Regions from separate parts of the Desulfovibrio mangrovi genome, predicted to be linked through region 1. Evidence: predicted binding sites of a transcription regulator. Region 1 holds the regulator's gene; each other region holds the start of a gene.

Evidence for each region. Region 1 encodes sigma-54, which starts transcription at its own class of promoters, with help from an activator protein. Its sites were predicted from a motif close to CTGGCACGGNNNNTGCTT; they were not measured.
Region 2: the regulator sigma-54 is predicted to act here: its motif matches at 930-947, upstream of nifJ (pyruvate:ferredoxin (flavodoxin) oxidoreductase).
Region 3: the regulator sigma-54 is predicted to act here: its motif matches at 2,035-2,052, upstream of flgB (flagellar basal body rod protein FlgB).

The regions. Positions count from the first base shown of each region.
Region 1 covers NZ_CP104208.1:990,480-993,758, reverse strand. The annotation lists gene N1030_RS04545 (PTS sugar transporter subunit IIA) at 1-362, opposite strand, end outside; gene hpf (ribosome hibernation-promoting factor, HPF/YfiA family) at 374-913, opposite strand; gene rpoN (RNA polymerase factor sigma-54) at 1,019-2,449, opposite strand; gene lptB (LPS export ABC transporter ATP-binding protein) at 2,687-3,279, opposite strand, start outside.
Region 2 covers NZ_CP104208.1:3,257,252-3,260,530, reverse strand. The annotation lists gene N1030_RS14600 (sigma-54-dependent transcriptional regulator) at 1-607, shown strand, start outside; gene nifJ (pyruvate:ferredoxin (flavodoxin) oxidoreductase) at 1,103-3,279, shown strand, end outside.
Region 3 covers NZ_CP104208.1:2,969,313-2,972,591, forward strand. The annotation lists gene fliF (flagellar basal-body MS-ring/collar protein FliF) at 1-701, opposite strand, end outside; gene fliE (flagellar hook-basal body complex protein FliE) at 762-1,091, opposite strand; gene flgC (flagellar basal body rod protein FlgC) at 1,113-1,550, opposite strand; gene flgB (flagellar basal body rod protein FlgB) at 1,550-1,960, opposite strand; gene N1030_RS13400 (tetratricopeptide repeat protein) at 2,479-3,048, shown strand; gene N1030_RS13405 (hypothetical protein) at 3,278-3,279, opposite strand, start outside.

The sequences.
Region 1 (3,279 bases):
GAAATCTGAGCCAGAATGCGCAGATGTACTCCGGCCACCTGTTCCGGAGCAAGGACAAGAAAGAAGATATTGCAGAGCTTGAAATCCAGCGATTCAAAGTCCACGCCGGAAGTACTGCGGCCAGCAACGAGGATAATCTTGTCCAGAGTGTCGAGCTTGCCGTGCGGGATGGCAATGCCATCGCCTATGCCTGTGGTTCCGAGGCTTTCCCGTTCCTTGAGAACAGCGAGAACACGCTCACTGTCCAGATTCGGGTTTGCCTTGACCACGGCCGCAACGAGCTCCGCCAGCACCTCCTCTTTGGTGCTGGCGGTCAGCTCGGGCAGAATCATTTCTTTATCCAGGTAATCACCCAGTTTCATTTTTCAGAATCCTAGAAGGTCGGATCAATGAGACCGAAGTCTCCGTTTTCACGACGGTAGATGACGTTTACGCGCTCCGTCTCGGCATTCAGGAACACAAGGAACTCATAGTCCAGGGAGTCGAGCTGCAGAGCGGCTTCGTCAATCCCCATCGGCTTGGGGGTAAAGCGGTCAGTACCGACAATGGTACGTTCGCGACCGGCACCGGTATCAGCATAGCTGAAGATGTCTTCACGCAGAGCCATCTCTGCACCGCGACGGTGATCCTTGCCCTTCTCCACATGCTTCTTCACCTGGGAAGAGAGCTTGTCAAAGACCAGGTCAACCGTTGCATACATATCTTCAGACTTCTCATTGGCAGAGAGGTTCAGGTTGTCGGCAACCAGCGTCACATCAATTCTGTGACGGTAATTGTCAACGCTCATTCCCACCTGCATTTCCGACTTACCGTGCGGCTGCAGGAACTTGCCAAGCTTTTCAAAACGACGGCGGGCATACTTCTTCAGATGATCGGAAGGCTCGAAGTTCTTGAATGTGAATGCGATGTTCATATATGCCTCCTTAAATGTTCGAGATACTGCACTTTGTGCAGTTATGCCTCTCACGTCTTTGAGGTTGCCTCCAACCCGACCCGGCGCTGCCGGAAGCTCCCTCCGTTAAAAAGCGGACTTCCGCTTGGACGATGAAGGGATGTCCATAGCTGTACGATACTTCGCAACGGTTCTTCGGGCAATATTCAATTGCAATTTTTCTTTGAGAATTTCACCGATGCGCTCATCGCTGAGCGGACGTTTGGGATTTTCGTCGCCAATAAGCTGCTTAATGAGGGCCTTAACGCTCTCAGAGCCTACGGAGCTGCCATCATCCATACCGATGGCGCTGTTGAAGAAGAACTTCAGCTCGAAAATTCCGTGCGGGGTCGCCACGTATTTACTGGTGGTAATACGGCTGACCGTGGATTCATGCATACCGATATCGTCAGCGATATCCTTGAGAATCAAAGGCTTGAGTGCGGTTACACCTTCCTCGAAGAAGCCGCGCTGATATTTTACGATACTCTCCATAACCTTGTAGAGCGTGCGCTGGCGCTGATGCAGGCTCTTGATGAGCCATGAAGCAGAACGCATCTTCTCCTGGAAATAATCCTTGTCAGATCCTGTCACCACAGGAAGAGTATCAACTATATCAGAAAGTTGCAGACTTGGCAGACCTTCTTCGTTGAGAATGATGACGAACTCTCCGTCATATTTGTGCACGAATACATCCGGTGCCACATACTGAGGTTCGCTGCTGCCGAAACTGGCACCCGGCATGGGATCAAGGGTCTGGATGAGTTCAAGATACTCCCGAAGATCATCCATGTTGATACGGAACTTGCGACACAGCGGCTTGTAGCGGCGCTTCTCCAGATCCTCAAGGTGATCCCGGACGATTTCCACCAGTACGGGGTCGCGGTCGTAGCCCAGCACTTCAATCTGCACCAGCAGACATTCCTGAGGCGTGCGTGCGGCAACGCCGACTGGATCGAAGCGCTGAATGCGGCGCAACATCTCTTCCACTTCCGCCGTTTCGACATCGGGCCCTGCCATCTCCGCCATTTCCTGAAGAGAGGCATGCAGATAGCCGTTGGAACCGATGTTGCCGATAATGATCTCGCCTATGGTGTGCTGGCGTTCGGTTATATTGGAGAGTGTGAGCTGCCAGGAAAGATGGCCGTCCAGAGACGGGCGGGAAGACAAGCGGGCCTCGAAGGAGGTGCCTTCCTCGGGAATTTCGGTCTCGCGGGAAGCAACCTGTCTGGTCGTACTGGAAAAGTCTCCCAGATAGTCTTCCCAGTCGGCATTGGAGGCGAGTTCCTTGTCATAGGCTTCGGCGGTCTCGGAACGCAGCTCAGGCTTTTCCGTGGCATCCGCCGGTGTGAGGGCTTCGGAAGCTTCTTCGAGAAACGGATTCTCCAGCAACTCCTGCTGCACGGTCTCCATGAGCTCAAGACGGGACAACTGCAACAGCTTGATCGCCTGCTGCAATTGCGGCGTCATTACGAGTTGCTGAGAGAGCTTCAGTTGCTGACGTAGTTCAAGTGCCATAGGCGCTGTCATCCGAAATCGTTACCCTGCCAGATTTTCACCGACAGGAAAGATCTGTTCTGCGTTGAGTAAAATCCACCCCTATCAAGAAGCATTCCAAAATCTCTATGCCTGGCTCCTTTTTGCCATACAAGCAATAACCATGCAACAAAGAAAAGCCCGAAAATCGGGCTTTTGCGGCATAGAGAAATCTCTTCTCAAAACTTTTTAGAGAGTTGTCAGAAAAAACTGGAAAACTTACAGGCTGAATCCTTCACCAAGATAGACGCGTCTGGCCTTGGGATCGTTCACTATCTGCGCAGGAGTGCCGTTGAGGATGATCTGCCCCTCGAACACAAGATATGCACGGTCACAGATATTCAACGTTTCACGCACGTTGTGGTCAGAAATAAGGACACCTATACCCCGGTTGCTCAACCCCCGAATGATAGCCTGAATATCGTCTACAGCAAGAGGATCGATACCGGCAAAGGGTTCATCCAGCAGGATAAAGCGCGGCTTGCGGATCAGGGCACGGGCTATTTCCAGACGACGACGCTCACCGCCGGAAAGATGCATGGCCATGGAGTCTGCAATGTGGGTAATGCGGAACTCTTCAAGCAATGTATCCGCCCTCTTCCGCTGGACGGATTTGGGCATATCGGTATGCTCCAGAATGAGCTCCAGATTCTGACGAACTGTCAGCTTGCGGAATACGGAGCTTTCCTGCGGAAGATAACTCAGACCGACACGGGCACGTTCGTGCAGGGGCCAGTCCGTGATTTCGCTGCCATCGTAGCGGACAATACCGCTTGTGGGTTTGACCATGCCGATGAGCATATAGAAGGTCG
Region 2 (3,279 bases), 1.7 Mb from region 1:
CATAGAGTTGCCCCCGTTGCGTCTGCGCTGCGAGGACGTAAAGCCGCTGGCCATGTTCCACGTCAACAGGCTGTGCGAGCAGTACGGAGTGCCCAACAAGGGGTTTTCGTCCGACTTCTTCACCATGCTCTCAAACTACGAGTGGCCCGGCAACGTGCGCGAATTGTTCAACGTGCTGGAACGCGCCTTTGTGGCCTCGGGCATGGAGTCCATGCTCTATGCCATGCATCTGCCGCAGGATCTGCGCATCAAGATTGCCAAAGCCAACCTCGCCCGCGGCGGTTCCCCTTGCGGCGGCCGCACCGATGTGCAGCCCCGGAGTGACCGTTCAGAACCGGAAACTCCCGCCCCAATACGTGCAGGAGCCTTGCAGGGTGACGCAGCTGAAGCGGCCATGTCTGAAAAAATGGACATTGAGGCCTGCGCGGATACCCTGCTTCAGGGCCCGCTTCCCGAGTTGAAGGACTTCAAGAATTTGATGGAACGCAAGTATATTGAGGCCATTATTGCGCAAACAGAGGGGAACGTGCAGGAGATTGTACGTCTTTCGGGCCTTTCACGGTCCCATTTCTATGCCCTGCTGAAAAAGAATAATATCAGCCTGTAATTTTGGGGCAGTATAGTGTAGTATTCGGCACGCCAGCCAGCCTTGGGCAACCGGGGCTTGTTTAGCTATTGTTTGTGCACTCATTTTGTTATATGAAACAGCATTCACCGGTGACAAGTCTGTTTTTTCAGACTCTCAGCAGACTCGGTTTGAGCACCCACACGGTTTAGGCCTGAGGCAAAGCCGTTTTTCGGGACAACTATCTCTTACCAGAAGCAGGGTGTCTTTTTTTTCAGACAAACACATACGACCCACCAATGATCGTTCTATTGGCAAAGGAGGTAACACGGGGGAATAACAAACCATTTTTATATCGCGCACAATGGCATAGTTCTTGTTAAGGCAAAATCCGGTTTCACAGCCAACCAACCGCTGGGGGCGAGACGGGGAAAAAACTCGCACCCGATGCTGATGATCATACACGATCACTGCCTGGAAATGGCAACCGGGACAGCATGACACCATGCTTCAAGGTTAGACAAAGGAGTTATTCTAATGGCCAAGACGATGAAGACCATGGACGGCAACACCGCCGCCGCGTACATCGCATACGCACTGAGCGACACCGCCGCCATCTATCCCATCACTCCCTCCTCCAACATGGGCGAAGCCGCCGATGACTGGGCCGCGCAGGGAAAGAAAAACCTCATGGGTCAGACCGTTGCTGTTCGTCAGCTGCAGTCTGAAGCCGGCGCCGCTGGTGCCGTACACGGCTCCCTCGCCGCAGGCGCCCTGACCTCGACCTTCACTGCGTCGCAGGGCCTGCTGCTCATGATTCCCAACATGTACAAGATTGCCGGCGAACTGCTTCCCGGCGTTTTCCACGTTTCCGCACGCGCTCTGGCTTCCCATGCACTGTCCATCTTCGGTGACCACCAGGACGTGATGGCTTGTCGTCAGACCGGTTTTGCTTTCCTGGCATCCAACTCTGTTCAGGAAGCAATGGATATGGCGCTTGTTGCCCACCTTGCCGCCATTGAATCCAGCGTCCCCTTCTGTCACTTCTTCGACGGCTTCCGTACTTCTCACGAACTGCAGAAGATCGAAGTCATCGAGTACGAAGACATTGCAAAGCTGGTTAACTGGGAGAAGGTTGAAGCGTTCCGCCAGAACGCCATGAACCCCGAACATCCCCATATCCGTGGTACTGCCCAGAACCCGGACATCTACTTCCAGGCCCGCGAAGCCTGCAACCCCTTCTACGATGCTGTGCCCGGCTACGTAGAAGCTGCAATGAAGAAGGTTGGCGACCTCACCGGCCGTAAGTATCGTCTGTTCGAATACGTAGGTCACGAGGAAGCCGAGCGCGTCATTATTTGTATGGGCTCCGCAAACGAAACCATTGAAGAAGTGGTCAACTACCTGCTCGCCAAGGGCGAAAAGGTCGGCCTCATCAAGGTTCGTCTGTACCGTCCCTTCTCCGCAGAGCATCTGCTGAAGGTTCTGCCCGCCTCCGCAACCACCATCACCGTACTCGACCGTACCAAGGAACCCGGCGCTCTGGGCGATCCCCTGTACCTCGACGTATGCACCGCCTTCATGGAACGTGGCGAAATGCCCACCATCATCGGCGGCCGCTACGGTCTGGGCTCCAAGGAATTCACCCCCGCTGACGTTCTGGCCGTGTACAACAACATGAAGGTTGCCGGTCCCAAGAACCACTTCACCGTCGGCATCATCGACGACGTTTCCGGTTCTTCCCTTGAAGTCGGCAACGTGCTCGACACCGTGCCCGCAGGCACCGTGCAGTGTAAGTTCTTCGGCCTCGGCGCAGACGGTACCGTTGGCGCCAACAAGGAAGCCATCAAGATCATCGGTGACAACACCGACATGTACGCACAGGGTTACTTCGCTTACGACTCCAAGAAGTCCGGCGGCTTCACTGTATCCCACCTGCGTTTCGGTAACTCCCCCATCCAGTCCACCTACCTGGTTAACAACGCCGACTACGTGGCCTGCCACAAGTCCGCTTACGTAAACCAGTACGAAGTTCTGGAAGGCATCAAGGATGGCGGCACCTTCGTGCTGAACTCCCCCTGGTCCCTTGAAGACATGGAAAAGGAACTGCCCGCTTCCATGAAGCGTATCATCGCTAAGAAGGGCCTGAAGTTCTACAACATCGACGCCGTTAAGATTGCCGGCGAAGTGGGCCTTGGCGGCCGCATCAACATGGTCATGCAGACCGCGTTCTTCAAGCTCGCCAACGTAATGCCCTTCGAAAAGGCCATCGAACTGCTGAAGAAGTCCATCCACAAGGCTTACGGCAAGAAGGGCGAGAAGATCGTCAACATGAACATCCAGGCAGTGGACAAGGCTGTCGACGCTCTCGTCGAAGTCAAGTACCCCGCCACCTGGGCTGACGCCGCATGCTGCTGCACCAAGGACGACAACGCTCCTGATTTCATCAAGAACGTTGTTCGCCCCATTCTTGCTCAGCAGGGCGACAAGCTGCCCGCTTCCTCCTTCGAACCCGACGGTCTGTTCCCCGTGGGCACCGCTGCCTTTGAAAAGCGCGGCGTAGCCATCAACGTACCCCAGTGGATCGCTGAAAACTGCATCCAGTGTAACCGTTGTGCATACGTTTGCCCCCACGCTACCATCCGTCCCTTCCTCGCCACCGCTGACGAACTGGAAGACGCACCCGCTTCCCTGCAGTTCGTAGAAGCCAAGGG
Region 3 (3,279 bases), 2.0 Mb from region 1:
GAGGAGCTGAGCCCCTGCAGGGTTTCTTCGTCGCTGGGGTAGTAGAGAATGTTGCCCTTGGTGTCGTTTACGGAGATGCGGCTCTTGTCCATGCCTTCAACAGCCATGGTCACAAGATTGACGATGGCCATTACGTCCTTCTGGTCCATCTTCTTGCCTTCGGCCAGCGTCAGCACGACGGATGCGGAAGGCTTCTGCTCTTCTTCAATGAACAGGCTGCGGTGGGGCACCACAAGGTGGATGCGGGCGCTTTCTACATCGGGGAATTCCGAAATGGTGCGGGAAAGTTCGCCCTGCAGGGCGCGCTGGTAGTTGATCTTCTGCACGAATTCGGTTTGGCCGACCTTCACTTCGTCAAAGATTTCAAAGCCGATGCCCTGTCCCACAAGGCTGCCTTCACCGGCCACACGGATGCGCTGGTCATAGACGCGGTCTGCGGGAACAAGAATGGTGGTGCCGTCGTGCTGCAGCTGGTAGGGGACCTTGTCGGCGTCCAGCAGCTTGACGACGCGGTTGGCATCCTCAAGGCTCAGGTTGGAGTAGAGTACCTTGTAGTCCGGCTGGTTGATCCAGAAAATAAGGGCGAAGAATATGCCGATAACGGCCAGAGCCAAACCGCCGATGAAAACGCGCTGGGAAAGGCTGATCTGGCCCCAGAAGGCTTTGGACTTGTCTACGGCATCATTGAGCAGAAGGGACATGGGCTACTCCGTGTGGTGTCAGTTTCAGGGCGCCAACCGCCATGAGATCAGAATTGCAGGTTAGAAGCTGGTGCGGCTCAGTTCCTTGTAGGCCTCCATGACCTTGTTGCGCACCGCGCTGGTCATGGACATGGCGAGACTTGCCTTTTGCAGGGTGATCATCAGTTCATGCACATTCTGGGTTTCGCCGGAAGCGAATGACTTGATCTGGCGTTCCTTCTCGCCCTGCATCTCGTTGGTCTTCTGAACAGAGTCCTTCACGGTCTCCACGAACGAGGTTTTGGGGGCCTTGGGCAAGGTGAAGGATTCACCGGTGGTGGCCTTCTGCGCCTTGCTGAAGTTGTGCATGGCGCTGGAGTACGCCTTCATGCCGATATTCTGAATGCTCATGGCCTGTCTCCTTCAGCCCGCTTATTTGGCGAGTTCAAGTGCCTTGTTGTACATGGCCTTCACGGCGTCCATGGTGGACACGTTGGCTTCATAACCGCGCTGCACGGTCATGAGGTGGGCCATTTCTTCCACCACGTTGATGTCGGGGTAGAAGACGTAGCCTTCCGCGTTGGCGTCGGGGTGGCCGGGTTCGTACACCTGCTTGAGCGGACGCTTGTCCTGCGCCACGTGCATGACGCGGACGCCGCGGAGTTCCCTGTCCAGTGCGGACTGCATCTGCTTGCTGAACGGATGATCCACTTCCGTTGCCGCCATGAGCACCGTCTTGCGGCGGTAGGGGCCGCCTTCCGGAGTGCGGGTGGTCTTGGCGTTGGCAAGGTTCATGGAAATGATGTTCATATGGGTCCGTTCCGCGCTGAGCGCAGAGGCGCCGATATCGAGTGCTGTCATGAAATCCATTACTTCTGCCCTTCCGTTATGATTTTGTTCAGGCCTTCAAAGTTACCCTTCAAAACAGTGGCAAGCGCGTTGTAACGCATATTGTTCTTGGCCATTTTTGCCATTTCCTTGTCGATGTCGACCTGGTCTTCGCCGTGAACGACGCGCGGCTTGAAGACCTTGCCCCATTCGGGGCCGAAATTGTCCGGGTTGAAAACCGCGGGCATGTGCGAACCGGAGGTGCGGGTCATCTTGCCCTGTGCGTCCAGATTGAGCGCCTTTTGCAGATCCTCTTCGAATTCGAGGGTGCGCTCCTTGTATCCGGGCGTTTTCAGGTTCGCCAGGTTGCTCATGACGACATTCTGACGCTTGAGCTGCATGTCCAGAACCTTTTCAGTAATGGACATATGCGAGCTGAACAGGCTTTTCATGCAAGTATCCTCCGTAGTTACGACAAATCGGGCGTTCTTGTCGGGTGCCCGTCCGGTATGATCTGCAAACTAAATAGCAAGAGCTGTTCCATAGCTGTAACACTTTGTTTTTAATGTATAAAAAAGTTAAAAAAGGAAGGCTTGGGGCGTTGCTCGCACTTTCGCAAGCACACAGTGTCAGGGAGTCGGCAGGGGAAGGTGGAAGAGGCAGGAAAGTCCGAAAAGAAATAATTCCTGAAAGGTACAGTTCTTGGATTCGTCAGCCGATAAGCAACTCGGCTCTTGCGTTGTGCCTATATATTGATGTAAATGGCCGCGCCTTCATGCATGATTGCATGGGCGTGAGTGGAACACACTCTTTGGCGATAGTTTTGGCACACGTGTTGCATTTGTTTTCGCAACCGGCGTCTCTCAAGGCAGAAAGGATAAAATTTGCCTGGTTCGTCGGCTCGCATTTCATCCGACCGGATGCCCGGTCGGGGGCGCGAGGGGAAACTTTGTCCTACATGGAGGGGACCATGAGCAACCATCTCGATTACGAAATCAACAAGGAACTCGGCGAATGCTACCTGTTTATGGGTGAGCTGGACAAGGCGGAAGAGTATTACAAGAAGGCCGCCAACTCCAACGGTGTGCACCCCGACCCCTATCTGGGTCTTGCCACCATCGCCGTGCAGCGCGGAAAACTTGACGAAGCCCTTGTGCTGTACAAGAAGGCTGACTCCATAGAGAGTAACGACAAGGCGCTCGCCGGTATGGGCCTGATCCATATGGATCGCGGCAACAACAAGGAAGCATTGGAATTTTTCGTCCGTGCATTGGAGCACAATCCGGACAACATGATCGCCATGAGCGGGATGATTCAGGAAGGCTACGCCCTGAACTGCGTGGCAGATATCGTCCCCGTGCTGATCAGCAGCCTTGAACATGATCCCAACAAGGACGCCGTGCGATTCTCGCTGGCTGGCTGCCTGATCTGGCTTGGCAAGAATGCGGAAGCCATGGAACATCTCGAGCTTCTGTTGAAGAAGGATCCGGAAAACGAAGGTGCCCGCCAGCTTTACGAAAAGGCAAGCGGCGCCCTGTAATCCATAGACGGCAAAATCTCCCCTCCCCATACGATTTTCCGGCCCTGACGCTGGCGCTTACGGGCCGGGAAATCCCTTTTTCAAAAACCGCCTGCGGCAATTTATGCCGTGGGCGGTTTTGCGTTTGTCTGCGGGGGCGGAGAGAAGAAATACCCCTCGCCGCTCCGGCTGGCTGCCGGTGCGGGCCTCAAGGCCGGAACATGGCGGAGCTGGGTGTCCGGGGACACGGTC